2 regions of the Neisseria chenwenguii genome follow, and region 2 is predicted to be linked to the other one. Evidence: riboswitches for the same ligand, from Rfam matches in the RefSeq annotation. Region 2 holds a riboswitch; the other holds the start of a gene.
The links. A riboswitch is a leader RNA that binds a small molecule or an ion and turns the genes downstream of it on or off. The one in region 2 is predicted to bind thiamine pyrophosphate.

Region 1: another riboswitch for thiamine pyrophosphate. It lies ahead of BG910_RS03225 (DUF2288 domain-containing protein); the one in region 2 lies ahead of thiM (hydroxyethylthiazole kinase).

What each region holds. Positions count from the first base shown of each region.
Region 1 covers NZ_CP022278.1:659,657-675,249, forward strand. The annotation lists gene BG910_RS03185 (NCS2 family permease) at 1-35, shown strand, start outside; gene BG910_RS13135 (hypothetical protein) at 535-732, shown strand; partial or broken gene BG910_RS03195 (citrate/2-methylcitrate synthase) at 734-1,018, shown strand; gene BG910_RS03200 (OsmC family protein) at 1,152-1,568, shown strand; gene BG910_RS03205 (GntR family transcriptional regulator) at 1,840-2,553, shown strand; gene BG910_RS03210 (metal ABC transporter permease) at 2,623-3,498, opposite strand; gene BG910_RS03215 (metal ABC transporter ATP-binding protein) at 3,768-4,493, opposite strand; TPP riboswitch at 4,749-4,844, shown strand; gene BG910_RS03225 (DUF2288 domain-containing protein) at 4,921-5,220, shown strand; gene BG910_RS13140 (hypothetical protein) at 5,616-6,101, shown strand; gene BG910_RS03235 (DUF2846 domain-containing protein) at 6,181-6,651, opposite strand; gene BG910_RS03240 (M10 family metallopeptidase C-terminal domain-containing protein) at 6,854-9,196, opposite strand; gene queA (tRNA preQ1(34) S-adenosylmethionine ribosyltransferase-isomerase QueA) at 9,948-10,976, opposite strand; gene accB (acetyl-CoA carboxylase biotin carboxyl carrier protein) at 11,347-11,799, shown strand; gene accC (acetyl-CoA carboxylase biotin carboxylase subunit) at 11,959-13,320, shown strand; gene prmA (50S ribosomal protein L11 methyltransferase) at 13,500-14,387, shown strand; gene BG910_RS03275 (nuclease-related domain-containing protein) at 14,623-15,249, opposite strand; gene BG910_RS03280 (extracellular solute-binding protein) at 15,420-15,593, opposite strand, start outside.
Region 2 covers NZ_CP022278.1:547,966-563,558, reverse strand. The annotation lists gene BG910_RS12125 (hypothetical protein) at 75-365, shown strand; gene BG910_RS02755 (glycoside hydrolase family 2 TIM barrel-domain containing protein) at 481-3,513, opposite strand; gene galE (UDP-glucose 4-epimerase GalE) at 3,662-4,660, opposite strand; gene galT (UDP-glucose--hexose-1-phosphate uridylyltransferase) at 4,740-6,218, opposite strand; gene BG910_RS02740 (galactokinase) at 6,222-7,403, opposite strand; TPP riboswitch at 7,567-7,658, shown strand; gene thiM (hydroxyethylthiazole kinase) at 8,023-8,823, shown strand; gene thiD (bifunctional hydroxymethylpyrimidine kinase/phosphomethylpyrimidine kinase) at 8,953-9,780, shown strand; gene thiE (thiamine phosphate synthase) at 10,166-10,831, shown strand; gene BG910_RS02720 (amino acid aminotransferase) at 11,003-12,196, shown strand; gene BG910_RS02715 (NRAMP family divalent metal transporter) at 12,262-13,521, opposite strand; gene BG910_RS02710 (tetratricopeptide repeat protein) at 13,941-15,554, shown strand.

The DNA.
Region 1 (15,593 bases), 110 kb from region 2:
TGTGGGCAGGCAAATTTTGGTATTTGGGCGGCTAAACGCTGCTTGAAATGAGTCAGGCCGTCTGAAAGTTTGCCGCTTTCAGACGGCCTTTTATATTACCAAACGCCTGTTTTCAAAGAAGTTTGAAATTCAATGTTTTCTGCTTTGCCTGCCGGTTGCCCTGCATAAAGCAGCGGCAGACGGGCGTTTGGCTGTTTCATTCTTTCTTATTGAATAAAACAATTTGATTTCATTAAGAAATTATCTGAATTTTGTTTTCGGGCAAGCAGAAAAAAGTGTTTGACACGGCAAAATTTATCGCTGAGATTTTTTCAAAACCAACAAAAACCACATCAAACTACATTCTACAAAGGAACATCATCATGACCAGAAAGCATTATCTTTTTGCATTTCTCCATCAATCTGCCGCCGTCTTTTCAGACGGCCTCCGGATTTCCCGAGTCTTCCCAACGGCTTGAACCGTTTTCTGTATTTTCTGTTTTTTATCTGTTTTCCAGCGCCGCGGGGGCTGTGTGAGTGATTGCAATAAAGTGATTGCGCAGCGTTCCGCTGGTTGCAGAAGGGATAACTGCACACTTTTTTCAGGATGAGCATCTGCCCGCTGCCACCCACCCGATGGACGTGATACGCACCGGCGTATCCGCACTCAGCTTCTACACCATGCCCGAGAGCGAAGCGCGCGAAATCGCCGACAAACTCATCTCCATCCTAGGCAGCATCATGCTGTATTGATATCACTGGTTTCGGCCTCCCCGTGTACACCATTTCCGACCCGTGCAACGTCGTGATTAAAGAAGTCGCGCACGAACTTCCGCAGGAATCCGGCGACGAAATGCTGATCTTCAACATTGCCGAACGCCTCCCCACCGCCATGTTCACACCGCCCTTTGTGATTTCCCGCACCACCGGCTGGAGCGCCCACGTCATCGAACAGCGCAACGACGGCAAAATCATCCGCCCGAGCGCAAACTACACCGGCCCCGACGACCGGCCGTTTGTGCCCATGAGCGGGCACTAACCCGTTTTCAGACGGCCTTGTTTTCGGGATGAGGCTGTCTGAAAAATTTTCAGACAGCCTTTTTCCTGTATCTGCCGTCTGAAATTGTTTACAATGTCCGGCAGATTTCATTCATGTTCAAGAAGGAAAAATCATGCAGGTAACTTCAAAATGGCTGGACGGAATGTGTTTCGTCGGCACCACCGAGGGCGGGCACAGCGTGGTAATGGAAGGCGCGGCGGCGGAAGGTGCGGCCAAGCGCGGCCCCAGCCCGATGGAAATGCTGCTGCTGGGTGTAGCGGGCTGCTCGAGCATCGATGTGGTAATGATTGCGGAAAAACAGCGTCAGGATATTGCCGACTGCCAAGCCACGGTAACGGCCAAGCGCGCCGACAAAGCGCCGCGCGTGTTTACCGAAATCCATATCCATTTCAAAGTGATAGGCCGTAATTTGCAGGAAAACGCAATCGCGCGCGCGGTGCAGATGTCGGCGGAAAAATACTGCTCGGCGTCGATTATGTTGGGCAAGGCGGCGAAAGTCAGCCACAGTTTTGAAATTGCCGAAGTGTGATTTTTTCAGACGGCCCCAGGCTTGTGCCGTCTGAAAAACAGGTGGAAACACGCCGCTCGGGTTATAATGTGCGCAAACGGAAAAGGCAGACATATTCGCGCTGCGATTGCGAATATGTCTGCCGCTTCAAGCTGCTGTTTTCTCTCTAATCTTGCCTTTATATCTTGGCGTTTATGGAAAAGCATTGTGCAGACTTTGTTTTGGATTGTCAACAATTTAACGGCCTGTTGTAAACAATCATGCCGTCTGAAACCGCTGATTCGAGCATCATATGAATAACGAAACCCGATTGTCCGCCGCCCCGACCACCTCGTCGCTCATTCTGGAAGAGCGCCACGATGCCGAACTGTTCCGCGTTTATGCGTCTATTTTGGACGGCATCACCGACCATGTTTTACTGCCCGGCAACAAGCTCACCGAATCCGAACTCTGCCGCCGGATGGTCTGCTCGCGCAATACCGTACGTGGCGCGCTGTCGCTGCTGGCGCACGATAAAATCGTCGATTTGCAGCCCAACCGCGGCGCGTTTGTCCACGTTCCCGACATGAAAGAGATGCAGGACGTGTTTAACGCCCGCATCGAAATGGAAACCATGATTATCGACCTGCTCGTCGAAATGCCCGATTTGGCCGAGCGCCTCAAGCCGCTTTACGCCATGACCGAACAGGAAGCAGCGGCTTCGGGCAAGGGCGACCGCGTGGGCTGGAACCGCCTGGCCAATGCGTTTCACGTCGAATTGGCGCGTTTGGTCGATAACAATGTTTTGTTTGAAATCATCAATACTTTGTGCGCCCGCTCGTCGCTGATTGTGGCGGTTTTCGACACCAAACGCCGCGAAAAACGCCCGATCAACACCACCACCCATTCCGAACACCGCGAAATCCTCGACCTGCTGGTCAGCGGCCGCCGCAACCGCGCGGTGAAAATTTTGCGCAAACATTTGGGCGCGTGTATCGAGCGTTTGGAAAGCCGTCTGAAGGAATAGCCGCCAGGTATCAGGTATGATGAAAGGCCGTCTGAAATATTCAGACGGCCTTTATCCTTTCTATCCCGCTCAAGCAACCCTGTGCTTCCGACCCCGCAGCCACTTCGCCAGCAGCCCGCCCTCTCGGCCGAACACCACTGACAGCGCATACAACACCCCGCAGCACAAAATAATCGCCGGCCCCGACGGAATCTCGACGTGATAGGAAAACAGCAATCCCGCAAAGCCGCACACCAGCGCCAGCGCGACCGACAGCAGCATCAATCCGCCCAGACTTTTCGCCCACAGCCGCGCCGTAATCGCCGGCAGCATCATCAACCCTACCGACATCAGCGTCCCCAGCGCCTGAAAACCCGCCACCAGATTCATCACCACCAAAATCAGAAACACAACGTGCCAAAACCCGCCTCGTCCGCCGACGGCCTGCAAAAACAGCGGGTCGATGCTTTCCAAAACCAGCGGACGGTAAATCACCGCCAACACCAGCAGCGTTACCGCCGCCGCTGCCGCAATCAACTGCAACGCGGGCACGTCCACCGCCAAAACCGAGCCGAACAGCAGATGCAGCAAATCGACGCTGTCACCGTTTTTACTCACCAAAACCACGCCCACCGCCAAACTCGTCAGATAAAACGCGGCGAAATTCGCATCTTCCTTCAACGAGGTAAAACGGCTCACCAAGCCCGCCAGCAGCGCCATCAGCAGCCCCGCCGCAAACCCGCCCGCGCTCATCGCCGGCAGGCTCAAACCGGCAAATATATAACCGACCGCCGCCCCCGGCAAAACCGCGTGGCTCAAGGCATCGCCGACCAAACTCATGCGGCGCATCACCAAAAATACCCCCACCGGCGCCGCACTCAGCGCGAGGCAGAAAACCGACGCCAGCGCATAGCGCATAAAGTCGAATTCGGCAAACGGAAAAAGGATTAATTCATTGATATTCATAGTGTTTTTCAAAAATGGAGAAAGCCGTCTGAAAACGGCGGATGCGTTAATGCACGTCGTTTTATAATTTGCACGATGGCGACGGGCCAGATCATCAAAAAGATGTGCATCGTAGGTACGGTTAGCCGCCCGAAGGCGTAACCGTACGCACTACGCGATTTGAAAATGTCTGCTGATGTCGTCTGAAAAAAGCGGATTTGTACGGTTACGCCGCCTTCGGGCGGCTAACCGTACCTACGCCGTCTGAAATCCACAGCATCCCGACAACCTCAAACCCCGCACCAATCCGCCGACTCCTGCTTCTGCACCGCCGCATTGGCCTGAAGCAGAAACCCGTCCGTCAACACCTTTTCCGTCGCCCCCGCCGCGATTTTCTCGCGCGCCAGCAGCAGCGTTTGCGGAAAATAGGCGCGCACTTGTTCGTAATCGTGCAACACCGCAATCACGGCCTGCCCGTCTTGGTTGCAGCAGCGCAAAACATCGAGCAGCGCGTAAGTCGTGCGCGCATCGACGGCGTTGAACGGCTCGTCCAGCAGCAGAAATTTCGCGTTTTGCGCCAGCATCCGCGCAAACAAAACGCGCTGAAACTGGCCGTTGGACAGATGCGCAATCCGCCGTTCGGCAAAATCGCGCATTTCCACGCGTTCCAGCGCGGCATACACGCGCGCGCGCCGGGCGGCATTGACGCGCCCGAAAAAGCCGATTTCGTACCACAGCCCCATCGCCGCCAGCTCGAAAACGGTCATCGGCTGGCTGCGGTCGATTTCCGACTGCTGCGGCAGATAGGCGATGTCGCGGCGCGCCAGCCCCTGCCACGACACGCGGCCGGTATCGGCGTTCTGCAAACCCATCACCGCCTTGAGCAGCGTGGACTTGCCCGCACCGTTCGGCCCGAACACCGCCCACATACTGCCGTCTGAAAACTCGGCGGAAACGTGATGGACGGCGGGTCGGCGCTGATAACTGACGGTCAGGTTTTCAACAAGGATACTCATGCGCCGACCGCCCAAAAATAAACGCCGCAAATCGCGGCAATGGCGGCGGAGGCAATCAGCAGGCGTTGCAAAAGGCCGGTGAGAAGTATTGAATTCATGACGTTTTTTCAGGTTTCAGACGGCATCGCGCAGGCGGATAAGGCCGTCTGAAAACCGTTTTAAGGTTGGCAGAAAAGATGATATTGTATAACATTTTCCGTGCAAACGCATTCCGCCCTATTTTCAGACGGCCTGCCCTTTTGCTACAATCCGCTACAACAGAAACAGGGGTGCTGCGCGCGGCGCGGCTGAGAAAAACCCTTTGCACCCGATACAGTTAATCCTGTCGTGGGGAGTTTCAGCATCATCGAAACCGCCTGTTTTCTGCCGTCTGAAAACAGGCGGTTGCCCTTTTTCAGACGGCCTAACAACCCGCAGGAGCATAACCATGACCGCCCCACTTCTAAGCGAAAAACTCAACGCCGAAACCGCCCGCATCCGCTGGCAGGAGCTGCAAATCCACTTCGCCCGCGGCGCCGCCGTGTACGTTTCCCCCGACTTGGACTTGGTCGAAACCGCCAAACACATGGCCGACGACAACACTGCCGCCCTTTCCGCGCTGATGGAAGCCGGAAAATTCGGCCTCGTCACCGAAACACAGGCACGCGAATTTCTGGCGGACAACCGCGAAATGTGGGCCGTCGTCGTCGCCCCGTGGGTTTTGGTACAGCCTTGTGAAGGGGATTGAACGGGTGGGGTTGGCGGGTGTTTTGAAGTTTTGAAATAAGTTTTGGAATATTGGAAACGCCAAATGCCCGAAGGCCGTCTGAAACACCCGAAGTTTCACAAACCCATTCCCTCTCCCAATGGGAGAGGGTGGTGCTTCGTAGAAGTACGTCCTGCGAGGTTTTCAGAAAAATTTACCATTCCAGGAAGAGAGCTGCCCCACCCCGGCCCTCCCCCGCTACGGCGGGAGAGGGAGCAGATTGCAGCAGGCCGAACATTTACAGATCAAACCACCGCGCGTTAGAAAATTTTTCAGACGGCCTGTTTCAGACGGCCTCAACTGTTTTTCAAAACACAACACCTAAATGCCGTCTGAAAACCTACAAAAAAAAAACCAACTTCCTAAAGGAGAACCCCATGTCCGCACAAAAACCCCTATCCACTTCCGCCAACGGCCTCATCCGGTTTGGCGGCGGTTTCCGTAACCGAAATTCTGACCGGCACCTTCTTCGCGCCGCCGGGCTGGGCGCATGGCGTTCAGGCGGTTTTGATTGGCGCGAAAACGGGACTGGGCGCGATGGAGACGGTGTGCCGTTCGTTCGGTACGGGGCGGCGAAACAGGCGGCGCTGCCGGTAACGCAGTATGAGAATTTCCTGCCGGTTAGCGGCTCGATTTTTGCGCCGATGGCGGCGGTTTTGATTGCGGATTATTTTGTGCTGAAACACGATGTATCGCGGCAGCTGTTTGATTTTGTCGGGCTGGTACTGTGGCTCGCAGGCTTTGTGCTCTATCGGAACTTGATGACGGGCGAAACACCGCTGGGGATGACCTTTCCGGTGATGGCGGCGGTGTTTGTGGTGACGGTAATCGTGAGGAAACTGGCCGGCGTACGCGGCAAATAATATTGAAAATGCGCAAAGGCCGTCTGAATATTCCGGCTACGTTTGTAACCGGATTTTCAGACGGCCTTACGCTGTTTATTTACTGAGCAGGTTTGCTGCAATTTCCCTGCGTAGCAAGATTCAGTTTGGAAACTGCTGCTTTGCCCTGCGCTTCATCAACAAGTTCCACATGTGCACCACCGACGAATGCGCCCATCTTAATATACTGACGGACAAAATAGTTTTTGCCTGCTTCGGCAGCGATAGTCAGCTTATTGGGCGAAAACTCAGATTCAGTGGCAATCTCATGAGACTGACCTCCCGCTACTTCAGTGCGGAAAAATACTTTATTGGAAGACTCACCCAAACATTTTCCGTCCACCCAAATATCTTTTTTGAGTGCCTGTCCGACAAAACTATCTCGATACACATACAGCCCGGCCATGCCTTCGGCGGGCAGGTTGAAGGTTTTCGCTGCGGCTGAGGCTTCCTGCGGCGCAAGAGCGACGGAGGCGCAACCGGAAAGGGCGAGTACGGCGGAAAGTGCGGCGGCGGTTAGGGTTTTATTCATTTTGTTTCCTTCAGTTTAAAATTTTATATGGGAAATCCCACAATAAAATGTAAATCGGATGCAAATCCGGTTTACAGCTTTACAACCCCGTAGATCGGATACCCATATCCGACGTTTAATGCCAATCCTGAAAACGTCGGATTCGGGAATCTGACCTACGCCGTTATCCGGTTTCGACAGGCAGTCGGACTTTTCAGACGGCCTAACCGATAATCTGCACGGCGGTCATTTCCGCGCCGTTGTCGAACTGCGCAAACACCGTCGATACGCCGGCCTCATCACGGTAGGCCAAGGTATGCGCCTGATTGTCGAACACGATTCGGTCTCCGAATACGCTGCCCCAATCGAAGCCGTCCGCCGCATCGCCAAACAGACTGCGCAAGCCCGAGAGGTCTAGGCGGTCTTCCGTGATGTCGAAATCGGTAATACGGTCGGTTTTGCCTTCACGGATGTCCTCCGCACTAAACACAACGGTATCGCGGCCTGCGCCCGTGGTTACGGTGTCGCTGCCCAAACTTCCGAGCAGGCGGTCGCTGCCGCTTGAACCTGTGAGCGTTTCGTCGCCCGACGTACCGAGCAATACCGCTTCGCCGTTGTGGGTTTGGTTGCCAAACGCGCTCCAGTCGAATTTGTCTTTACCCAAATCGATGGAGGTTTCCGCCGCATTTTCAGACGGCCTGTACACAACCGTACCGTCCGCTTCCTGCGTGGCGGTCAGCTCGACGGCTTTAGTGGAAACGACATTGCCGTCTGAATCTTCGGTCTGCACGACGGCGGTTATCGGGCGCAAGTCGGCGGTCTCGGCCGGGGAGGCGGTGGCGTAAGGTGTAACATCCGCTTTTGTGCCGTCTGAGCCGAGTTTGGCTTCAAGGCCGTCTGAAAAACCGTCGCCGTCGGTGTCGTTGGTGTAGGCGGAAGTATCTATGCGTAATTCGTCATAGTCGTTCAACCCATCACGGTCAAAGTCCTGTGCTTCGTATGCAGCTTTTTGATTTTTATCCACACGGTAGCCTTGACTGAAATATTTTTGGACTTCGGTACTGGTTTCGTAGAAATTGGCCAATGCGTGTTTGTCCCAACCGTCTTTATTTGCGGCGGTATTTTTCAGGAAGATAGTGTTTTTATAGGTTCCCAAGCCATCAAAGCCTAAAACTGTTCCGGCGCCCTGAGCTCCGCCGATTGTTCCGCCTACCGCCGCGCCTGCTTTTGCTCCCGCCAATATCAAAGGCGCAGCCGCACCACCTGTTGCGATAGTTGCAACCAGACCTCCTACGAGAGCCAAGAATCCGCCTGTTGCAGCTCCTTTAGCTGCGGTTGCGGCAGTAGCTGCCACCGCAGCACCCGTCTGATATGTAGTCGGAACATCGCCGCTGCTTAACCATTCGCCTTCAATCACATAAGAATTGGTTTTATAGGTAACACCCGATTGGTTGGTAAAACGTGCATCGTAAATCCGTTCTTGTGCAAACTGTTCGGAACGCGCCGCAGCCGCCACTAAATCCGGAGTCGGACTGCCGTCGGTAATGATTTTGGCCGTGTTGAATAACACGCTGCGGACAAATTCGTCTTTAAACTGGGAATTTTGCACCGTATAGGTGGCAAAATACTGAGCCAGATAGCCGCCCAAAGAATGCCCTGTCGAATAAACATGGTCGGGATTGTATTGTTCCAGCGTGCTAATAATTTCATCCATCTGCTTGGCTTGGGTCGGCGTATTGCCTTGAGCCAGCTTCAATCCGGCAGTCGCATCCTGCAAGCCTTTTGTGCCACGGAAGGCCACCACGATATTTTGGTAAGAGCCGTCGGCTTTTTTGCCGTTGCCGAATATGGTGTAATCCAAACCGCTGCCGAAAAACTCACCTTTGCTGACAACTGATAAAACATCCCAATGGCCTTGGTATTCGCTGATGTCCACCTGACCGTTTAGATCTGCTTTGACAGAATCAATTTCGATGCTGCCCACGCCATCAAAAGCCTGCTGCATGGCAGTTTTGCCTTCTGTGGCATAAGCCAGCGTGGAAAACATCCGCAAATCGCGGTCGGAAACGTTCCACATATCCGGATAGCGGTCTTTGCTGTCAATCAGGCCGTCGCCGTCGGTATCTGCCTTATACGAGGCTTGAAGATTATCTTTTGATGAATCGACATGCGTGCTGACAAAACCGTTTAAGTAAGCAATTGATTCATCTGACGGCTTATTGCGGATAATCTCATTCTTTTCAGACGGCCTGACACCCGCCTCACGGTATTCCAGCACCGACAAATCCAATTCTCGGCCTGCTTCGGCGCTGCGGGTGACGATGATGCCGTCTTTGTAGAGAATACGGGTGGTGTGGATTTCGGGCTGTTCGGGTGCGGGTATTTGGGCTCCGTCCGCCGCCGTTGCATCGCTGGTTTGCGGCGTTTCGGCTGACGGGGTGTTTTGTGCGGCGCCGCTTTGGGAATTGCCGGCGGCGTTGTTGCCGGCATTGCTGTCTGAATCAGGCGGATTGCCGTCTGAATTTCCGCCTCCACCGGCAAACGCCAGCGGGATGCCGAGCGCCAAGAGGCCGCCGGCGATTTTCAGCGGGCGGTAGCTGGGAGCGGTTTCGGTAATTTCTTCGGCTTGAACTTGGCGGACGGTTTCTTCCAGCGCAGCTTCGGTTTGAACGGCGGGAACGTATCCGGACGGGGATGTCTGCGGCGCGGGTACGCGTGAGGAGAGGGGTTCGACGGGCGTTTCTGCGGGGAGGGATTCGGCCGCAGGCGCTGCGGCAAGGATTTCGGGCTGCGCGGCTGCATCAGCCGTCAGTTGGTTGGTTGGTTGGTTGGTTGGTTGGTTGGTTGGTTGGTTGGTTGGTTGGTTGGACGTTTTGATTTTTCATTTTTTTAAAGTTTCAATAATAAAAGCAATAGTAGGTAATTTAACATAAAGAACAAACAAATCAAGATGCGGATTGAAACTTTAGTAGAGGGGATATTCTATATATTCCAAAGTATTGTAAAAATGCTGTCTGAAAACGGATTTAAGCACCTGTATGGATTAGCGGTTTTTAAAAAGCATCATACAAATGAGTTTTGAAAGGGCGTCTGAATGTTTTGACGGCAGGTGTGGCAAAAGGTAGGCCGGGCGTTTTTACCCGACGCTGGAAATTTAAGGTGGTGTGGAGATTTCGACAGATTGTCGGGCAAAAGTGCCCGACCTACACCCTAATCTGCTTTGAATTGTGCGGATACCTATGCTGCGAACCCCGCCCTTGCGGGTTGCGCTTAAAGGGTTTTCAGGGGCTTGATGCCCGCTTATGCCGCCTGAAAACCTACTCCTTCCGCCCTAGCAGCATTGCATCGCCGTAACTGAAAAAGCGGTATTCCTGCGCGACTGCGTGGCGGTAAACGCTGCGGATGTGCTCCATGCCGGAAAAGGCGCTGACGAGCATCAGGAGCGTGGATTTGGGCAGGTGGAAGTTGGTAATCAGGCGGTCGGCGACGTTGAAGCGGTAGCCGGGGGTGATGAAGATATCGGTGTCGCCGCGCCCTGCTTTCAGACGGCCTGCTTCGCGGGCGGCGGATTCGAGGGCGCGCACGGAGGTGGTGCCGACTGCCCAAATTTTGCTGCCGCGCGCTTTGGCGGCTTCAATCAGGGCAACGGTTTCGGCGGGGACGTCAAACCATTCGCTGTGCATTTTGTGTTCGGCGATGTTTTCGACGCGCACGGGTTGGAACGTGCCTGCACCGACGTGCAGGGTCACTTCGGCGGTGAGAGCGCCTTTGGCACGCAGTTTGTCCAGCAGCGTGCCGGTAAAATGCAGGCCGGCGGTCGGGGCGGCAACGGCGCCCTGATGTTTGGCGTAAACGGTTTGGTAGCGGCTGTCGTCTTTGTCGTCGGCGGCGCGTTCGATATAGGGCGGCAGCGGCAGTTTGCCGTTTTGCTCGAGGATTTCGTAAACGCTGCGGCTGTCGTCGAAACTCAGGGTAAAGAGTTCGCCCGCGCGCTCGGTCATGACGGCGCGGATGCCGCCTTCAAACAGCAATACGGTGCCGGCTTTCGGCGATTTCGAGGCGCGGATGTGGGCGAGCGCGGTGTGTTCGTCCAATACCCGCTCGATCAGGGCTTCGATTCTGCCGCCGCTTTCTTTTTGGCCGAACAGCCGCGCTTTCATCACTTTGGTATTGTTAAATACCAAAACATCGCCCGCTTCGACGTAATCGGGCAAATCGGCAAACTGCGCGTCTTGCAGCGGCGAATCGGGCAGCGCGACCAACAGGCGGCTGCTGCCGCGTGTTTCGGGCGGGTGTTGCGCAATCAGCGCTTCGGGCAGGGCGAAATCGAAATCGGAAATATCCATAACTTTAGTAATTTTTTTGAAAAACGCCGTTATTATACGCATCTTTCCGATGCCTCGAAATTTGCGTTCAGACGGTCGCATTCCCCCGCAAAAGCAAAGGATTAGAATAGATGCTCTTGTCCGGCAAAGCGGAACGCCGTTTGCGCGTTTTATTGAAAAATGCCGACAACTTCGGATATTTTGCTGGACATTTACAAACAACTTCGGGAAAATAACCCGATTAAATCTTACAGACAAAACGTTCTTTACATTCAATTTCCGGTTTTTCAGACGGCATCCAAATGCCGTCTGAAAAACTTTCCCGAAAACTTCCGTTTTCTCCCAATGTATTCTATCCACGGCATCCGGCCGTTTTAAAAAGGAACACAACATGGATTTGCGCAAACTGAAAAAACTGATTGATTTGGTTGAAGAATCCGGTATCGCCGAAATCGAAGTGACCGAAGGCGAAGAAAAAGTCCGCATTACCCGCACCGCCGCCGCCGCACAGCCCGTTTACGCCGCGCCCGCACCGGTTCAGGCTGTTGCCGCTGCGCCTGCCGCCTCCCCTGCTCCCACTGCCGCAGCAGCGCCCGCCGCACGCGATTTGAGCAACGCGCAGAAATCGCCGATGGTCGGTACTTTCTACCGCGCACCGAGCCCGACTTCGCCTGTGTTTGTCGAAGTCGGCCAAAGCGTGAAAGCGGGCGATACGCTGTGCATCATCGAAGCGATGAAACTGATGAACGAAATTGAAGCCGAAAAATCCGGCGTGGTCAAAGAAATTCTGGTCGAAAACGGCACGCCTGTGGAATACGGCGAGCCGCTGTTTATCATCGAATAATATTTTTCAGACGGCCTCTGCATCCAAAAATGCGGCAGGCCGTCTGAACGTTTTTCGAGGCGTGCTTCCCCTTCAAACCGCCCGCGAAACATTCGGATAAACATTTTCAGACGGCATCATGCTGAAGCAGAGGACGTCTGAAAGCAAAGGAAAATCATCATGTTGAAAAAAGTCTTAATCGCCAACCGCGGCGAAATCGCGCTGCGCGTATTGCGCGCCTGCCGCGAAATGGGCATCGCCACCGTCGCCGTGCATTCCGAAGCCGACAAAGACAGCCTGCACGTCAAGCTGTCCGACGAATCCGTGTGCATCGGCCCGGCCGCTTCCGCACAAAGCTACCTCAATATCCCCGCCATCATCGCCGCCGCCGAAGTCACCGGTGCCGACGGCATCCACCCGGGCTACGGCTTTTTGGCGGAAAACGCCAATTTTGCCGAACAGGTCGAACAATCCGGTTTTGTCTTCATCGGCCCTCGCGCCGACACCATCCGCCTGATGGGCGACAAAGTTTCCGCCAAACACGCCATGATCGAAGCGGGCGTGCCCTGCGTACCCGGTTCGGACGGCGCCCTGTCTGACGACCCCGACGAAATCCTCAAAACCGCCGACAAAGTCGGTTTCCCCGTCATCATCAAAGCCTCCGGCGGCGGCGGCGGCCGCGGTATGCGCGTGGTCGAGAAAAAAGAAGACCTGCTGCGCTCCGTCGAAATGACCAAAACCGAAGCAGGTGCCGCGTTCGGCAACCCGATGGTTTACATGGAACGCTACCTGCAACGCCCGCGCCACGTCGAAATCCAAGTCTTGTCCGACGAACACGGCAACGCCGTTTACCTCGCCGAACGCGACTGCTCGCTCCAGCGCCGCCACCAGAAAGTCATCGAAGAAGCGCCCGCCCCCGGCATCAGCGAAGCCGAGCGCAAAAAAATCGGCGAAGCCTGCGTCGCCGCCTGCAAACGCATCGGCTACCGCGGCGCGGGTACGTTTGAATTTCTCTACGAAGACGGCGAGTTTTTCTTCATCGAGATGAACACCCGCGTACAGGTCGAACATCCCGTTACCGAGCTGATTACCAACGTCGATATTGTGCAGGAACAAATCCGCATCGCAAGCGGTCTGCCGCTGCAATACAAGCAGAAAGACATCAAAATCTCCGGCCACGCGTTCGAATGCCGCATCAACGCCGAAGACCCGTACAACTTCATCCCCAGCCCCGGCCTGATCGAAAGCTGCCACCTCCCCGGCGGCTTCGGCATCCGCGTGGACAGCCACATCTATCAGGGTTACCGCATTCCGCCGTATTACGACAGCTTAATCGGCAAAATCTGCGTCGTCGGCAAAACCCGCGAACAGGCCATGGCGAAAATGCGTGTCGCGCTGGCCGAACTGGCCGTGACCGGCATCAAAACCAATACCCCGCTCCACCGCGACCTCTTCACCGACCCCGGTTTCGCCGAAGGCGGCGTCAGTATCCACTATCTGGAACACTGGCTGGAAGAGCGCAAAGCGAAGTTGGAAAAATAATCCGCAACAAAATCAAGGCCGTCTGAAAAATTCAGACGGCCTTTTTCAAGCGCCGCCAATCCGTTAAAATAGCCGCACATCAGGCGGTTTCGGCCGCCGTTTATCAATTATTTTCATGCCGTCTGATGCTTCGGCTGCGCTCAGCAACCGGTTCAGACGGCCTTATCCGAAAGCCACCCATGCCCTACCGACAAACCACCATTACCGTAAACGACACCGCCGCCGAACGCCTCGCCGACGCCCTGATGGAACACGGCGCTCTGTCCGCCGCCATCGAAGACGCCTACGCCGGCACGGAAAACGAGCAGGCCATTTTCGGCGAACCGGGAATGCCGACCGAACAAATCTGGCAGCAGAGCAAGGTCATCGCCCTGTTCGGCGAAGATGATCCCGTCGCCGGAATCATTCAAAAAGCCGCTGCCGAATGCGGCTTGGGCGAACTGCCCTACACCGCCGAAACCCTCGAAGACCAAGACTGGGTGCGCCTGACGCAGGCGCAGTTTGACCCGATTCAGATTTCCGAGCGCCTCTGGATTACCCCCTCGTGGCACGACGCGCCCGACGACAACGCGGTCAACCTCCAGCTCGACCCCGGTTTGGCGTTCGGTACGGGCAGCCACCCGACCACGCGCCTGTGTCTGCAATGGCTGGACGGCGAACTCAAAGGAGGCGAAAGCGTACTCGACTACGGCTGCGGCTCGGGCATCCTCGCCATCGCCGCGATGAAACTCGGCGCAGGTTCCGCCGTCGGCGTAGACATCGACCCGCAGGCCATCCGCGCCAGCCGCGACAATGCCGCGCAAAACAATACCGATGCGCAGTTCTACCTGCCCGACGGCCTGCCGGAAGGGCAATTCGACGTCGTTGTCGCCAACATCCTCGCCAACCCGCTGCGCATGCTCGGCGATATGCTTGCCGCCCGCACCAAACAGGGCGGACGGATTGTGTTGTCCGGCCTGCTTGATGAACAGGTTGAAGAATTGAGTGAAATTTACGCCCAATGGTTCGACCTCGACCCCGCCGTAACCGATGAGAGCTGGGCGCGTTTGAGCGGGGTAAAACGCTGATTTATTGAGGGAATGAAAAACAAGGCCGTCTGAAAACAATGTATTTTCAGACGGCCTTTCCCCTATTTTGTATAGTGAAATAAAATAAGAAAGATACAAGGCGGCAAAGCGCAGACAGTACGGGGTAGTACGGGACAGATGAACTTGGCGCTTCAGCGCCTCAGTGAATCGTCCTCTTTGGGCTCAGCCGCAGCCAACGAAGTGGATTTTTTATTTTAATTCACTATATCTCCGTTTACAGCGTATAAACACCCACACTTTGCTTGGCAAACACCACATCAAACTCATTGGTTTCCAAGGTCTTTCTGATTTGGACGACTTCTTCGTCACTCAGCAGAATCTCTTCGTATTGGGAAACGTATTCCACAAAATCAAACGATTCGACCACGTTATCGGGCATCATGGTTTGGAAGCGGCAGTTTTTGCCGAACACGGCGACAGAAAAGAAAACCTGCTGCGGCAGCGAAAGCTGTTTGGAAAGCGCTTCGATGTAGCGCTGGTTTTGGCGCAGCGGATTGGGAAACTGCGATTCGCTTTTGTGGTAACGCTGCGTCCAAAGTCCGTCTTTTTTGTCGCCCCAAATCAAGCCCTGTTGGTTGGGGGTATTGACCACGAAAATGCCGTGGCGCGAAATGTAAACATGGTCGACTTGCAGATGTTCGCTTCCGCTACGGACATCCAATTTATTGATTTCGTGATAAATTTCCGCATTTAATTTGCATTGGGCGCGGAAATTGGCGGTAAAACGGCCGACCAGTTTTTTATTGCGCAAACTGTTAGCCAGGAAGAAGACGGCGGCAATCGGAATCATCCACCAAAGGTGTATGAAGATGCCGTCTGAAAGCGGGTTGAAGTTGATCATTTTGGTTTTCCACGTTTTGTAATGTATTTGGCTTTTTGGTTTTGTAAACATCCGTTAATGCAGATATCTTTATGTAATTATAACGGCATCATTATTTTTAGCAATGCAAAATACCGCTTATTTAAATTTTATACCATTTATCGTAAATTTCTGTTTAAAAAAAACAACTGTCATTTTTCCCAGGCCGAGCTTAATGCCCATTCGGTCGGGCTGTAAAACTTCGGCAGTGTCTGCGGAATGCCCAGCGTATCGCGGTACACGACGCGGTAGCGGTCGCTGAACCAGTTGGGTACGACGATATACTGATGGCGCATCACGCGGTCGAGGGCGCGGGCGGACGTGAC
Region 2 (15,593 bases):
TTTACTGGCTTCCTGTACATAAAGAAGACGGGCAAGCCGACAAGCTAAAGCAGAATGAGACAACCAGGCAGACGGTGCGTCATGAAAATACAAAAACGGTAAGGGTGCGGGGAGGTATCCACTTTTCATTCGAACGTGCTGAATTTCGCTATAAAAATGAAAAATATTTCCTAATAGATGAACATCAATTACTCAATAAAATGATTTCAGCCGACCGAAACAGACAAAAAAGTTATGAAGTGACGTTGGAAAATGTCTGCTTGGAAGGGTATGAAAAAACAGCCTCACAAAACAATGGCAAAACGTTCGGCCCGCTTGGGCAGTATGAAAAAGCGTTTGTCGTAAAAGGCGTGTGTTATTTGTAAAACTGGTTCAATCCTGTCCTACAAAATTTGCACGTTTGATCTCAGCAAGCGTAGGATGTCTTGAAACGGTAAAAAAGCCGTCTGAAATTTCAGACGGCCTTTTTGTATTTCCTGCCTATTTCATCCTGATTTCAAAATGCCAGTCAAACGATGTTCCGTTGAAACGGTATTTGTCGTTCAGGTTGGGGCCGCAGGAGTTGGTGCCGATGCCGCTCATGCGGTAGTCGGCGCAGAGGACGGCGGAACCTGATTCGGTCAGTTCGTAGCCGTGTGCGGTATCGGTCAGTGCTTCCTGCGTGTAGGGCGAGAGGCTGAAGCTGAACGGTTTGGCTGCGCTCAGGGTGAAATCGGGCGTGTCGGCGAAACGGGTGCCGTAGTGGCTGCCGTTTTCCTGCGGTTTCAGATAATCCGTGTGGTTGGCTGCGGCGGTGGTGCGGTAGAAGCCGAGCTTGGCGGCATGGTGTTTGTCTTCGTAGCTTTCGCCGCTGCCGTAGCCGCAGTAGCCGACCTCCGCGCCGGCGTCGGGCAGGAAGAAGCGCAGGCCGAAGCGGGGCAGGTAGGGGAGTTCCGGCGCTTTTTCGCCGTGAACGGCCAGGCTGATGCTGCCGTCGGGTGCGATGCGGTATTCGGTGTCCAGCGTCAGGATGCGGGCGCGGGAGGTGGCGACGATGCCGGTTTTGGCGCGGATGACGACGGTACCGCCTTGCACTTCGTATGCGGTTTCGTAAGCGCGGCTGTATGCCTGACGGTAGCCTGCGTTCTGCCACAATACGCGGACGAGGCGGTCATTGTCGGTCGGGGCGCGCCAGATGTTGAAGTCGAGCGGTTCGGCAATCAGGTCGCGGCCGTCTTTTTTCAGACGGCTGAAGATACCTTTTTGGCGGTCGAAGGTGTAGGCAAACACCGGGCTTGCCAATTCCAGATAACGCCCGTTTTCGCGTACCTGCCAGGTTTCCGGTGCACGGCGCGGCGGCATGAACGGCCCGGTGTCGAAGCGGCGGGTCAGGTCGATTTGGTCGAACCCGAGGCTGTGTCCCTGCGGCAGCAGGGCGGTGGCGCGGTCGAGGGTGTATTCCAAATCGAGCAGGCAGAGTTTGCCGTCGGACGGCTGCGGCAGGCTAATCGGCAAAACGGCGCTTTGCGCGGGGGCGCAGGCGGTTTTCAGACGGCCTTCGGAGACGGTTTCGCCGTTTTCGGAATAACGCCAGCTAATGCTCAGGTAATCCTGCAAATCGGTGAAGTCGAGATAATTGGTGATGCGGATTTGGCCGTCTGAAAGACGGGCGCGGGCAGGGCGGTTGACGTTTTTCAGCTCTTTGAGGCCGCTGTGCGGCACGCGGTCGGGCGAAACGAGGCCATCCACGCAGAAATTGCCGTCGTTGGGCGTGTCGCCGAAATCGCCGCCGTAACCCGGTTTGCCGTCGGCGCGGGCGGGCGCGTGGTCGCACCATTCCCAAACGAAGCCGCCGCACGAGCCGGGATGGCGTTCGAAGGTTTGGAAGTAGTCTTCCAAATCGCCGTTGGAATTGCCCATGGCGTGGCTGTATTCGCACAGGACAAACGGTTTTTTCGCGCCGTTGCGTCCGGATACGCCGCCTTCGCTGTAGTAACGGTCGATGTCTTCGGGCGCGGCGTACATTTCGCTGTAAAAATCGATGTTGCCCAAATCGTTGGTGTGGCCGGAGTGTTGGTAGATCGAGCCTTCGTAATGTACGGGACGGCCGGGGTCGTGGCTTTTGATCCATGCGGCGGCGGCTTCGAAGTTTTCGCCGAAGCCCGATTCGTTGCCCAGCGACCAAATCACGACGGCGCTGCGGTTTTTGTCGCGCTTGATATTGGCGCGGGTGCGGTCGAGCACGGCGTTTCGATACGACGGGTCGCGGGCGAAATAACAGACGTTGTCGATGGCCTGCAAACGCATACGTTCGGTTTCCAAATCGTTGGAAACGTTTAGGAAAATGCTGGGCTCGGGCGATTTGACGTAAACCATGCTGGAGCCGTGGCTTTCGATGTCGCTCTCTCCGATGACGTAAAAGCCGTATTCGCTGCAAAGCTCGTTAAACCACGGCGAATTGGGGTAGTGGGCGGTGCGGATGGCGTTGATATTATGCTCTTTCATCAGGCGCAGGTCGGTTTCTGCCTGCGCGCGGCTGATGGTGTAGCCGGTTTGCGGGTCACTGCTGTGGCGGTTGACGCCGCGGAATTTCACCGGTTTGCCGTTGATTTTGAAGATGCCGTCTGAAATTTCCACTTGGCGCAGGCCGGTTTTTTGGGCGATGAATTCGCCGTTGCATTCCATCAAGAGCGTGTACTGCTGCGGGTTTTCCGCGTTCCAAAGCACGGGGTCGGCGATTTTGGCGCGAAACGACGTGTCGGTTTGGGCGTGCAGCAGCGTGCCGTCGGGCGCGTAGAGTTGGAACGAGACGGGTTGCGGCGTTCCTTCGAATTCGGTTTCGACGCTGATGGCCGCGCTTTTGAGGCCGTCTGAAAATTCTGTGCGGATAAAGAAGTCGGCAAGGCGGTTTTCGGGGCGTTCGAGCAGATAGACGTCGTCGAAAATGCCCGACATACGGAATTTGTCCTGGTCTTCCAGATAGCTGCCGTCGCACCATTTCAATACGGCGGCGACCAGTGTGTTGGCGCCGTTTTTCAGACGGCCTGTGAGGTCGAATTCGGAAGTGCTGTGGCTGACTTGGCTGTAGCCGACAAATTCGCCGTTGAGCCAGAGGTAGAAGCAGCTGTCCACGCCCTCGAAATTCAGGAAATAGCGCCGGCCGTCTTGCGGGGCGAGGTCGAACGTGCGGCGGTAAACCCCGCAGGGGTTGTCGTGCGGCACATAGGGCGGGTCGAACGGAAACGGGTAGTTGATGTTGGTGTAGTGCTGGTGGTCGTAGCCCTGCGCCTGCCAGCAGGAGGGAACGGGAATCGCGGCGTCAAAGGTGCAGTCGGACGGGTTTTCGGGCAGATCCTCCGCGCTGTCGAACCAGGCAAAATCCCACAGGCCGTCGAGCAGGGTGAAACGCGACGAATCTTCGCGCCGACCGCCCAAAGCCTCGGTTTCGGTGGCGCAGGGAATGAAGTAGGCACGGTGCGGCGTGGTGCCGACGTGGAGGATTTCGGGATTTTGATGGAACTGCTGTTTCAACATGATCATGCTCCTTTAAGGTCCGCCGGATATTGGGGCGGTTCGGCGTTTTCAGACGGCCTTCTGCGGTTGGGAAAACGCCGCAAAACGGGACGGATGGAAATAATGCCGTCTGAAAACCGCGCGGGGCGTTTCAGACGGCATCTGCCGGTCAGCGGTCGTCGTAGCCGTTCGGATGGGTGGAATGCCATTTCCAGGCGGTTTCGATGATTTTGCCGATGTCGTCAAACTGCGGCTGCCAGCCCAAGACGCTGCGGGCTTTGTCGGACGCGGCAATCAGCGTGTCGGGGTCGCCCGGGCGGCGCGGGGCGAATTCGGCGGGTATCGGTTTGCCGGTGACTTTGCGGGCGGCTTCGAGGATTTGCAGGTTGGAAAAACCGGTGGATGAGCCCAAGTTGAACGCGGTCGATTCGCCGCCGCGGCGCAGGTAGTCGACGGCAAGGATGTGCGCGTCGGCCAGGTCGAATGGGTGGACGTAGTCGCGGATGTTGGTGCCGTCGGGAGTGTTGTAGTCGTCGCCGAAAATCATCAGCTTGTCGCGTTTGCCCTGCGCGACTTGGAGGATAATCGGCAGCAGGTGGGTTTCGGGGTGGTGGTCTTCGCCGATGGAACCGTCGGGTTTGGCGCCGGCAACGTTGAAATAGCGCAGCGGCACGAATTTGATGCCGTATGCCTGATCCGACCAGCGCATCACGGTTTCCATCATCAGTTTGCTTTCGCCGTAGGGGTTGATCGGTTTCTGCGGGTCGTCTTCGCGGATGGGCATACGCTCGGGAATGCCGTAGGTGGCTGCGGTGGAGGAGAAGACGATGCGTTTGACGCCGCATTCGTTCATCACTTCCAAGAGGCTGACCATGCCGCAGGTGTTGTTGTCGAAATATTTCAGCGGTTCTGCCATCGATTCGGCCACCAGCGAAAAGGCGGCGAAATGGATGACGGCGTCGATGTCGGGATATTCGGCAAATACTTGGCGCATAAAGGTTTTGTCGGCCAAATCGCCTTGGAGGAACGTTGCGTCGGGATGGACGGCAGCGCAGTGGCCGGTGGCCAGATTATCGACGACGACGACTTTTTCTTTTCCCGCTTCAACGAGGCGGTCGACGGTGTGCGAGCCGATGTAGCCCGCGCCGCCCAATACCAATACGGTCATGTCTGTTTCCTTTAATGTAACCGGTCATTTTTGAATGAGGCCGTCTGAAAAAGTAAATCCGTTTTCAGACGGCCTGATTTTACAGAATGCCCACGCTTTCGACAAAACGTACAAACGCCGCCATGCCCTCGGACGTGCGTTTATAGACGCCGGCGTCTTCCAATACGCGGGCGAAAATTCTGCCGACGGATTGGCGCACGATATTTTGCGCCTCCGCCTCCGAAGAAACGGCGGGGTGTTCCGCTTTCAGACGGCCTGCCCAGCCTAGGTGGTAGCCCTCGACGCCGCAGGGTCGGCCGAGCAGGAATTTTTCCACTTCGCGCATTTCGTCTTTCAGGCGCGGCGGCAGAATGGCCAGCCCCATAACTTCGATCAGGCCGATGTTTTCTTTTTTGATGTGCTGGACATCGGGGTGCGGATGGTACACGCCGTCGGGGAATTCGGCCGAAGTGTGGTTGTCGCGCAGAACCAGATCCAATTCGTAGCCGCCGTCTTTTTGGCGGGCAATCGGGGTAACGGTGTGGTGCGGTTCGCCGCCGCTTTCGGCAATGACGTCTGCGCTTTCGTCGGAATAGCCGCGCCAGGCTTGGAGGATTTTTTCCGCCAGGTCGGTCAGGCGGGCTTTGTCGCCGCCGTTGAGGCGGATGACCGACATCGGCCATTTCACAATCCCCGCGCGGATGTCTTCAAAACCCGCAAAGGTAAAACTTTTTTCCACCGGCGCTTTTTCCATCGCAAAGGTGTGGCGGCCGGTCTGGTAGTGGTCGTGGGTCAGGATCGAGCCGCCGACGATGGGCAGGTCGGCGTTGCTGCCTGCGAAATAGCCGGGCAGGAAATCGGTGATGGCGAGCAGGCGTGCGAACGTTCGGCGGGAAATAACCATCGGCACATGGCGCGTGTCGAGGACGATGCTGTGTTCGTTGAAATAGGCATAGGGAGAATATTGGAAACCCCACGGCGCGCCGTCCAAATCCATGCGGATGATGCGGTGGTTGGCGCGGGCGGGGTAGCCGATGCGCCCCTGATAACCCTCGTTTTCCATACAGAGCTGGCAGGCGGGGTAGCCCGAGGGTGCGGCTTTTTTCGCGGCGGCAATGGCTTTGGGGTCTTTCTCGGGTTTGGAGAGGTTGACGGTGATTTCCAAATCGCCGTATCCGGTCGGCACGGTGTAGTAGATGTTTTTCGCAACGGCTTTGGTTTTGACATAGTCGTTGCGTTTGCTCAATTCATAAAACGCCGCCACCGCGCCGGCAGGGTCGTCGGCGTATTGCTCGTAAAAACGGCGGTTGACCGCGCTCGGCGGCGGCGTGATGAAATCCATCAGCGCCGCGCCCAGACATTCCCGCTCGTCGGCGGTTTCACCCGCCTTACCGTTGGCCGCCGCCAGCGCCACCAGCGCGTCTTTCAGATCGATCAGGTTTTCAGACGGCACATTATCTGCGCCGTCCCCGCCTTCGCCGACCAGTGCCAGAACGCGGTTGCAGAGGTAAACGAAATCCTCTTCTCCGTAACTGCTTTGGGCAATGACGGCGCGGGCAAACGCTTCAATCAGCTTCATGGCCTATGCCTCCGCATCTTCGTCAAGCACGCGGCTGCCGTCCGAAACCTCGGCAATGTAAAACGAGGGCGCATAGCCGACGGCTTCGGTATAGATTCTGCCCACGTTTTCCTGAAACGCGCCGACTTCCGCTTTGGCGACGATGGCAATCGCGCAACCGCCGAAACCTGCGCCCGTCATGCGCGCCCCCGCCACGCCCGGTTGCGCCCAGGCGGCGTGTACCAGCGTATCCAGCTCGCGGCCAGTCACTTCGTAATCGTGTTCCAGCGAAACGTGCGAAGCGTTCATCAGACGGCCGAACTTGGCCAGATCGCCGTTTTGCAGCGCCGCTTCGGCTTCGGTTGTACGGCAGTTTTCCCAAACCGCGTGGCGGGCGCGTTTGAGGCGGGCGCCGTCGCGAATCAGATAGCCGTATTCGTCAAACGTCTGCCGGTCGAGTTCGCCCAAGGTTTTGATATTCAACAGCGTATTGAGTTCGGCCACCGCCGCTTCGCATTCGCCGCGCCGCTCGTTGTATTTGGAATCGGCCAGCTCGCGGCGTTTGTTGGTGTTCATGATGACAATCACGTTGTCCTGCAAGTCCAGCGGCACCGTGCTGTATTCCAGCGTACCCGTATCCAGCAGGAGCGCGTGCCCCTTTTTGCCCATACCGATGGCAAACTGATCCATGATACCCGATTTGACGCCGATAAATTCGTTTTCCGTCTTCATGCCTGTTTTGACCAAATCCAAACGGCTGACGTCCAGACCGAACAGTTTTTCCGCAATAATGCCCGTGAGCATTTCCAGCGAAGCCGAGGACGACAACCCCGCGCCGTTGGGCAGGTTGCCGCACACCCACATGTCCATGCCCGTATCGATGCGGCAGCCGGCCTCCCGGAGAAACTTAATCACGCCTTTCGGATAGTTCGTCCACGAATGCGCCTTGTCGAAACGCAGATCCGCAAGCGGCACTTCGATCACGCCCGCATCCGCAAAATCGGCCGAATAAAAGCGCAGCATCCCGTCGGCACGTTTGCGCGCCGCGCCGTACGTTCCCAGCGTAATCGCGCAGGGGAACACATGGCCGCCGTTGTAGTCGGTATGTTCGCCGATCAGATTGATGCGGCCGGGCGAAAAAAACGCCGCGTCGGCTTCTTCGTTGAAAACGGCGGCAAACTGCCGTCTGATGTCGTGTACGTTCATAAAATCTATTCTCCGTAGGTTCGGGTTTTGAAAGAATATTACTTTTCCCCGCCTCATTCCAGCGCCTGTAAAGTTAAACGGCAGGTTGTTTGATTTGAATCAGGAGAGGCTTGCTCCGAACCGCTGAAACGGTTTCCCGCGCGTGCGGTTCTTTGCTAAGATGGCGGCAGAGTCGGGGTGCGGCGCAGCCGCTGAGATGATACCCGTGAACCTGATACGGTCAGTACCGGCGTAGGAAACTCAACTGCCGCGCAGCTTTGCGGATGCGGCAGAACAAAGGGCACAACCTGCGCGGGTTGTGCTTTTTTGTTTTTCAGACGGCCCCAAGCGCTAAAGATTGGAGGGGTTAAAAATAAGAAATACCTGCCGTCATGCCGTCTGAAAAAGTTAATTCTTCAACCGACGTCATTCCCGCGCAGGCAGGAATCCACGTTTGGTTTTTTTGAAACCTGTTTCAAAAAAATACATTGCTGGTTTTTAACCGTGGATTCCCGCCTGCGCGGGAATGACGTCCGTAAAAATTCTTGCACTGAGCGCAGTCGAAGTGTCAGACGGCCTTTTTGATGTTCAAAAAAACTCATGCCGTCTGAAACCCCGCCAAACCCAAAATGGAACCGATATGAAATTTTCCCTTTTAAACCAAGTACGTGTGCAGAATCCTTTGGTGCACAACATCACCAACGCCGTGGCCGCATATTTTGCCGCCAACGGCCTGCTCGCGCTGGGCGCGTCGCCGATTATGGCCGACGAAACCGAGGAAATGGCCGATATGGCCGCCATTTGCGGCGCGTTGCTGATCAATATCGGCACGCTGCGGCAGCCGACCATAGCCGCGATGCTGGCGGCGGGTGAGGCGGCGAATACGCGCGGTGTGCCGGTGGTGCTCGATCCCGTCGGTGCGGCGGCGACGGCTTTGCGCCGCGAAACCGTGGCGCGGCTGTTGGCGGAAGTGAAGTTCGCCGCCATCCGCGGCAACGCGGCGGAAATGGTGTTTATCGCCGGTCAGGCGTGGCAAGGTAAGGGTGTGGATGCGGGCAGCGGTGCGGCGGATGCGGCGCAGATTGCGGCAAAAGTGGCGGCGCAATACGGCTGCATCGCGGCGGTCAGCGGCGCTACGGATTATGTTTCAGACGGCCTGACCACGTTTGCCGTGAAAAACGGCACGCCGCTGTTCCCGAAAATCACCGCCTCGGGCTGCCTGCTCGGCTCGGTTATCGCCGCGTTTCTGGCGGTGGCGGAGAGGGCGGATTCTCTAAACGCTGTAACCCAAGCCTGCACCGTCTATGCCGTGGCAGGCGAACGCGCGGCGGCGGGGCTGGCGGAAACGCAAAGCGGCACCTTCGGCGTGAAGCTGGTTGACGCGCTTGCGGCGCTCACGGCGGAAGATGTGGAACGGATGGCGCGGGTTGAGGCCGTCTGAAAACTGTTGGGATTTCCGACGCAGGCCGGGCTTTAACCCGGCAAATCCGGCTGTAATGCTTTAACGGCTGAACCGGTTTCACACCGCAAGGCCGTCTGAAAACCATTTTAAAAAAACAGGAGAAACACCATGAGCAACACCCAAACCGAAACTTCCGAATTCGTCCAAGCCCTGACCATTGCCGGTTCCGACTCGGGCGGCGGCGCCGGGATTCAGGCCGATTTGAAAACCTTCCAAATGCGCGGCGTGTTCGGCGCCAGCGTGCTGACCGCCGTAACCGCGCAGAACACGCAGGGCGTGTCGGCAATACACCTTCTGCCGGCCGACATTATCCGCGCCCAAATCGAAGCCGTGCGCGCCGATTTCCATATCCGCGCGTTCAAAATCGGCATGTTGGGCACGGCGGACATCATCGAATGCGTGGCCGACAGCCTGCAAAACTGCCGTTTCGGCAGGCTCGTTCTTGATCCCGTGATGATCGCCAAAGGCGGCGTGCCGCTGTTGCAGGATTCCGCCGTGGAAGCGATGAAACGCCGCCTGCTGCCGTTGGACGAAGTGCTCACGCCCAATCTGCCCGAAGCCTACGCGCTCACGGGCGTGGAAATTTCAGACGGCCAAAGCGCCGCGCGCGCCGCGAAAATCCTGCAAGACGCGGGCGTGAAAAACGTCCTCATCAAAGGCGGCCATCTGAACGGCAGCGGAAGCCGGAGCTGCACCGACCGGCTGTTTGCCGAAAACGGCGAAATGCTGGAGCTGAACGCCGAACGCTACCCGACCCGCCACACCCACGGCACGGGCTGTACCATTTCCGCCTGCCTGACTGCCGAGCTGGCAAAAGGTTTCAGCATCAAAGAAGCCGTCGGCACCGCGAAAAACTTCATCACCGCCGCCATCTCAAACCCGCTGGAAATCGGCGCGGGACACGGGCCGGTGAACCATTGGGCGTATAGGGATTGAGGCGCGGAAAACGACAAAAGGCCGTCTGAAATGTTTGGAGCTCCACGAATCTGTTCCCTCTCCCGTGGGAGAACGCTGTTTGAATTTGAACAAATGTCGGTTGCGATGTGTAGGCCGGGCTGAAGCCCGGCCTACATGTTTCGGGTTGGATAGAAACGAAATCGGTTTGGAACAATTTGATCCGGAAAAAGATTTTTTGTTTTAGGTTTGGCTCAAGCCGCTGCTGTTCGGACTGTTTGGAGCGTGGCAGAATATTCAGACGGCCTTTTGTTCCCACAAATATTTACAGGCCGAGACCTTTGCACAAATTAAGAAACGTCTGTGAAAGTTTCATACGGCCTTTTACCCATTTTCATGCTGTCTGAATCCATCAGGAGAACCCGTTATGAATCCGCAAAAAATGCGCGAAATCCTCAACCTTTATTTTGTCGCCGGCACGCAAGACTGCCGCCATCTCGGCGCGTTGCCCGAGGAAAACCTGCTCGGCGTGTTGGAGCAGGCGTTGCGTGCGGGGATTAGCTGTTACCAGTTTCGCGAAAAAGGCGAAGGCTCGTTGACCGATGAAGCACGGATGCGCGCGCTGGCGGCGGCTTGCCGCGATTTGTGCCGCCGCTACGGCGTTGCGTTTGTAGTCAATAATGATGTTTATCTGGCTTTGGAACTGGGCGCCGACGGCGTGCACATCGGTCAGTCGGATATGCCGGCGGCGGAAGCGGCGGCTTTGTGTCAAGGCCGGCTGTTTCTCGGTTTGTCGCATTCGAATATGGCGGAAATTGAAAAAAGCCTGCCGCTTTCAGACGGCATCGACTATTTCGCCGCCGGTCCGATTTTTTCGACCGTTTCCAAAGACGATGCTTCGCCGCAAACGGGTTTGGACTTTATCCGCGCCATCCGGCAAGCGGGTGTGGACAAACCGCTGGCCGCCATCGGCGGCATCGGTGTGAACGAGGCAGCGGCAGTGCGCACGGTAGGCGTGGACGGCGTGGCGGTGGTTTCCGCGATTACGCGCGCGGCGGATATTGCGGCGGCGGTAGCGGCATTGCGGGGGTAGGGCGGTTTTTCAGACGGCCTTTTTTGATTTTCCCACCCGCCGCAGGCCGTCTGAAAATCCCCAAGTTTCCGCTGGAAAAATCCCGTTGCGCCCGTTTTCAGACGGCCTCAACAGGCGTAAAATCCGTAGGAATTTACAGTTTCTTAACCCTTTATTCAGAAAGAGTCAGCCATGTTTTTCGACCGTATCGAAGCCGCGCCTGCCGACCCGATTTTGGGTTTGGGCGAAGCCTTTAAAGCCGAAACCCGCCCCGGAAAAGTCAATTTGGGCATAGGCGTGTATAAAAACGCCGCGGGGCAGACCCCGATTCTGAAAGCCGTGAAAGAAGCGGAAGCGCGTCTGTTGGCCGGCGAAACCACAAAAAATTACCTGACCATCGACGGCATCGCCGCCTATAACGCGCAAACGCAAAACCTGCTGTTTGGCGCGGATCACGAAATCGTTGCGTCCAAACGCGCCAAAACCGCGCAGAGCTTGGGCGGAACGGGCGCGTTGCGCATTGCCGCCGAGTTTGTCAAACGCCAAACCGGCGTGAAAAACGTTTGGATTTCCAATCCGACCTGGCCGAACCACAACGCCATTTTCAAAGCCGTCGGCATCAATATCCGCGATTACCGCTATTACGACGCCGCCGCGCACGGCCTCGATTGGGACGGTCTGATTGAGGATTTGAGCCAAGCCGAAGCGGGCGATGTGGTGTTGCTGCACGGCTGCTGCCACAACCCGACCGGCATCGATCCCACGCCCGAGCAATGGGAAACACTGGCGGAAATGTCGGCCGAAAAAGGCTGGCTGCCGCTGTTCGACTTTGCCTACCAAGGCTTTGCCAACGGCCTCGAAGCCGATGCCAACGGCCTGCGCGCGTTTGCCAGGCTCAATAAAGAGCTGCTCGTCGCCAGCTCGTATTCCAAAAATTTCGGCATGTACAACGAGCGCGTCGGCGCGTTTACCGTCGTTGCCGCCGATGAAGAAACTGCCAACCGCGCGTTCAGCCAAGTCAAAACCATTATCCGCACGCTCTATTCCAATCCCGCTTCCCACGGCGGCGCAACCGTCGCGCTGGTGTTGGAAGACGCCGCGCTCAAAGCGCAATGGGTGGCGGAGCTCGACGAAATGCGCGGGCGCATCAAAGCCATGCGCCAAAAATTCGTGGCAACGCTCAAAGCCAAAGGCGCGGCGCAAAACTTTGATTTCATTATGGAACAAAACGGAATGTTTTCATTCAGCGGCCTGAAGCCCGAACAGGTCGACCGATTGAAAAACGAGTTTGCCGTGTACGCCGTACGTTCCGGCCGCATCAATGTGGCGGGGATTACCGATGACAACATTGATTATTTGTGCGAAAGCATTGTGAAGGTATTGTAAGCGCCGGTTGGAATGCAAAAGGCCGTCTGAAAGTTTTCAGACGGCCTCGTTTTTTTAACCGGCAATCAAACCAAAATACCCAAAAAGTTCAGCAAAAACAACACTGAAAAGCCCACCAGATAAATCATGCCGACGATGGTCAGCGCGGTCACGCCGGCGGAAAGTTTGTGTTTTTCGTCGTGGCGCACCAGCCGGTAGTTCAGCCAGGCAAACACGGGCGCGGCGAGAAAAGCGGTAATCATGGCGAATTTCAAAAGTTCGGCCAACGCGCTGTTGAACCACAAAATCAGCGCCAGCCCGGACAAGCCGACCCACAGAATCCAGCCGATTAAGGCTTTGTTGCCGAAGCTGTCTTTACCGCCGGCCAGGCGCACCGATTCGGCCATCGCGCGGGCGTAGCCGTCGATAACGGTAATCGTCGTGCCGAACATACAGGCAAAGGCGATAAACGCCACCAGCGGGCGCGACCAGTCTCCGATGGTCACGGCATACATATTCACAAGCTGGCCGATGTATTTCGCACCCGCCATCTGCACCTCTTCTCCGTTGCCGTATTGTACAAACGCGCCAAGCGCCAGAAAAATCACCGCCAGCACCGCGCTGGTGATAAAACCGACGTTGAAGTCGAACATCCCTTCGCGGTAGCCGACCGGATCTTCTTTTTGACGCGCCGTCACCCAAAGCGAGTTGATCGCCGAAATCTCAATCGGCGCGGGCATCCAGCCCATCAGCGCGATGATGAAGCCCAAAGCCGCCAGATTCCACGGAGAGGGTTCGACAAAATCGGGCGCCATCTGCATCCCGCGCGAAGCCGCAACTGCCGCGGCAATCACGGTTGCCACGCTCAGGCTGGCGACGATGATTTTCGACAGGCTGTCCAAAGCGTTATATTTACCTGCCAGCAAAATCAAAATACACGCGCCGATCACAGCAACCGACAGCACATCGTTGGAAACGCTCAGCCCCGGCAGCGCCATTTTCACAATCACCGCCGTCAACAGCGCCACCGCCGCCGCGTTAATCGTAGCGGCAAAAAACACGAGAATCAGGAATACCCACAGATAAAAACGGTTTTTCTCCGCATACCCCTCAATCAAACTCCTACCGCTGTCGAGCGTGTAGTGCGCACTGAAGCGGAAAAACGGGTATTTAAACAGATTGGTCAGCACAATAATCAGCGCCAACTGCCAGCCGTAAAGCGCGCCCGCCTGCGTGGAAGCAATCAGGTGCGAACCGCCGATGGCGGCGGACGCCATCAAAATCCCCGGCCCCAAAGCATGAAGCCGTTGGCGCCAAGAAAAGATTTCGGAATCGGAATGTTGCATAAGTTTTCCGCCGTTCAGACGGCCTCTTGATGAAAAAGGCGTATTTTAATGTAATCAAACGGGAGGTGTGGTTTTTTGTGCGCAATAAAATGGTGAAAATTTTATTGGGGCTATTTAAATATTTTTGAAATGCTTTTTTGATAGAATTTTATGCTGAAAATGTAAAAATAAACAGGCGGAAAACGTTTTTACAGACAACAGGCGGCGTAACGGACGCAGAGGCCGTCTGAAAACTCCCGGGTTGCTTTAGCCGGGTGTCGGGAGCACTTTCCGTCAGGCGTTTTGCAGACGGGAATCATCCGATTATCTTTTCAAACGGCCTTTTATCGCAAAAATACCACGTTCATACCACCTTAATTAACTATAACTTACCAAAACCAGTATAATGTTTCCTCTTGAGCTTTCCGACCGAAACCATCATGACCGACGCAACGCCCGAATCACTCTACCGCCAAGCCGAAGCTCTGTTGGAACAAAATCCCGACAGCCCCGAAGCATTCGCCCTGCTGCAACGCGCAGCAAGGCAGGGGCACGCCGAATCCGCGTTTCTGGTCGGCGCGATTATGCTCGAGCACCAAAACCCCGACCACCCCGCCATCATTTCATGGCTGGAAATCGCCGCCTCGCAAGGCCATCCCTACGCCACCTACAACATCCTGCGCCTGCGCGAAATGGACGGCGTATCGTTTGACCGCCATCTGGCTGTTTACACCAATCTTGCCGAAAACGGCATGACCGCCGCCCAACTCAACCTGCTCGAATACTATTACGACCGCAACGACCCGCAGGCCGTTTACTGGGCGCAGAAAACCGCCGCACAAGGCCATCCCTTCGGGCAATACATCCTCGCCAGCCATTTCCAGTTTTCCGGCGAACCCGACCTTGAACGCGCCCGCAACCTCTACCATGAAGCCGCCGAAAAAGGCTTGGGCGTCGCCCATTGGCAGCTCGGTCAAATCTACCGTTACGGCATCGGCACGCCCGTTGATTTAACATGCGCCGCGCAACACCTCACACCCGCAGCCGAACAAGGCATCATCGCCGCACAAGTCATGCTCGCCGATGTGCTGGCCAAACAAGGAAATCCCGAAGCGCTCCAATGGTACCGAGCCGCCGCCGACAACGATGACGACGGTGCCAAAGCCGAGCTGGCACAACACTACCTCACCGGCCGTCTGACCGAACGCGACCCGCTGGCCGCCGCCAAGCTCGCCAAAGAAGCCGCCGAATACGGCCACCCCGAAGCCCTGCGTCTGATGGGCGACCTCTACCGCTACGGTTTGGGCTTGAAAGCCGATGCCGCCACTGCGCAGGAATACTACCGCCACGCCGCCGAAAACGGCAGCCTCGCCGCCTGCCAAAAACTCCTCAGCGACGCCGCCCTGCACGACCCGCAGCACTACGCCCTGCTCAAAGAAACCGCCCTCCAGCGCCAAAACATCGAAAACGCCTACCAAACCGCCCTCGCCCTGCAGGAAGGCCGGGGGCGCAGCATCGACTACGACCGCGCGCGCAAACTGTTTCTCGAAGCCGCCGAGTTCCAACACATCGGCGCCGCCACCCGTTTGGGGCTGATGTACCGCTACGGACAAGGTGTCAAAATCAGCCCCAGACAGGCTGCCTACTGGTTTGAGCTGGCCGCCGCACAAGGCAACGCCACCGCCCAATACCACCTCGCACGCCAGTATTACTACGGACAGGGCGTTCCCTACAACCTCACGCTGGCCTGCTTCTGGCTGCAAGCCGCCATCATCAACGGCTACGAAAACCCCGAAACCTTCAAACACCTGCTCGCCAAATGGCAGCACGAACGCGCCAACCCGCAGCTTGAAAAACCGTTTGAACGCCCCGTTCCCCAGCCTGCCCCGCCGCAACCGGGCGAACGGCGCGCCATCAAAACCGCCGCACCGAAAACCAACGGCAACACCGCCAAGCCCAAAGCCGCCAAACCGATCCAGCGGCTCGACAGCTACAAAATGCGCGACAGCATCTCTGCCTCGCCTAGCCAAGTGGTGTATTACAAAACGTATTAACCTTGCCACAGGCCGTCTGACACTTCGACTGCGCTCAGT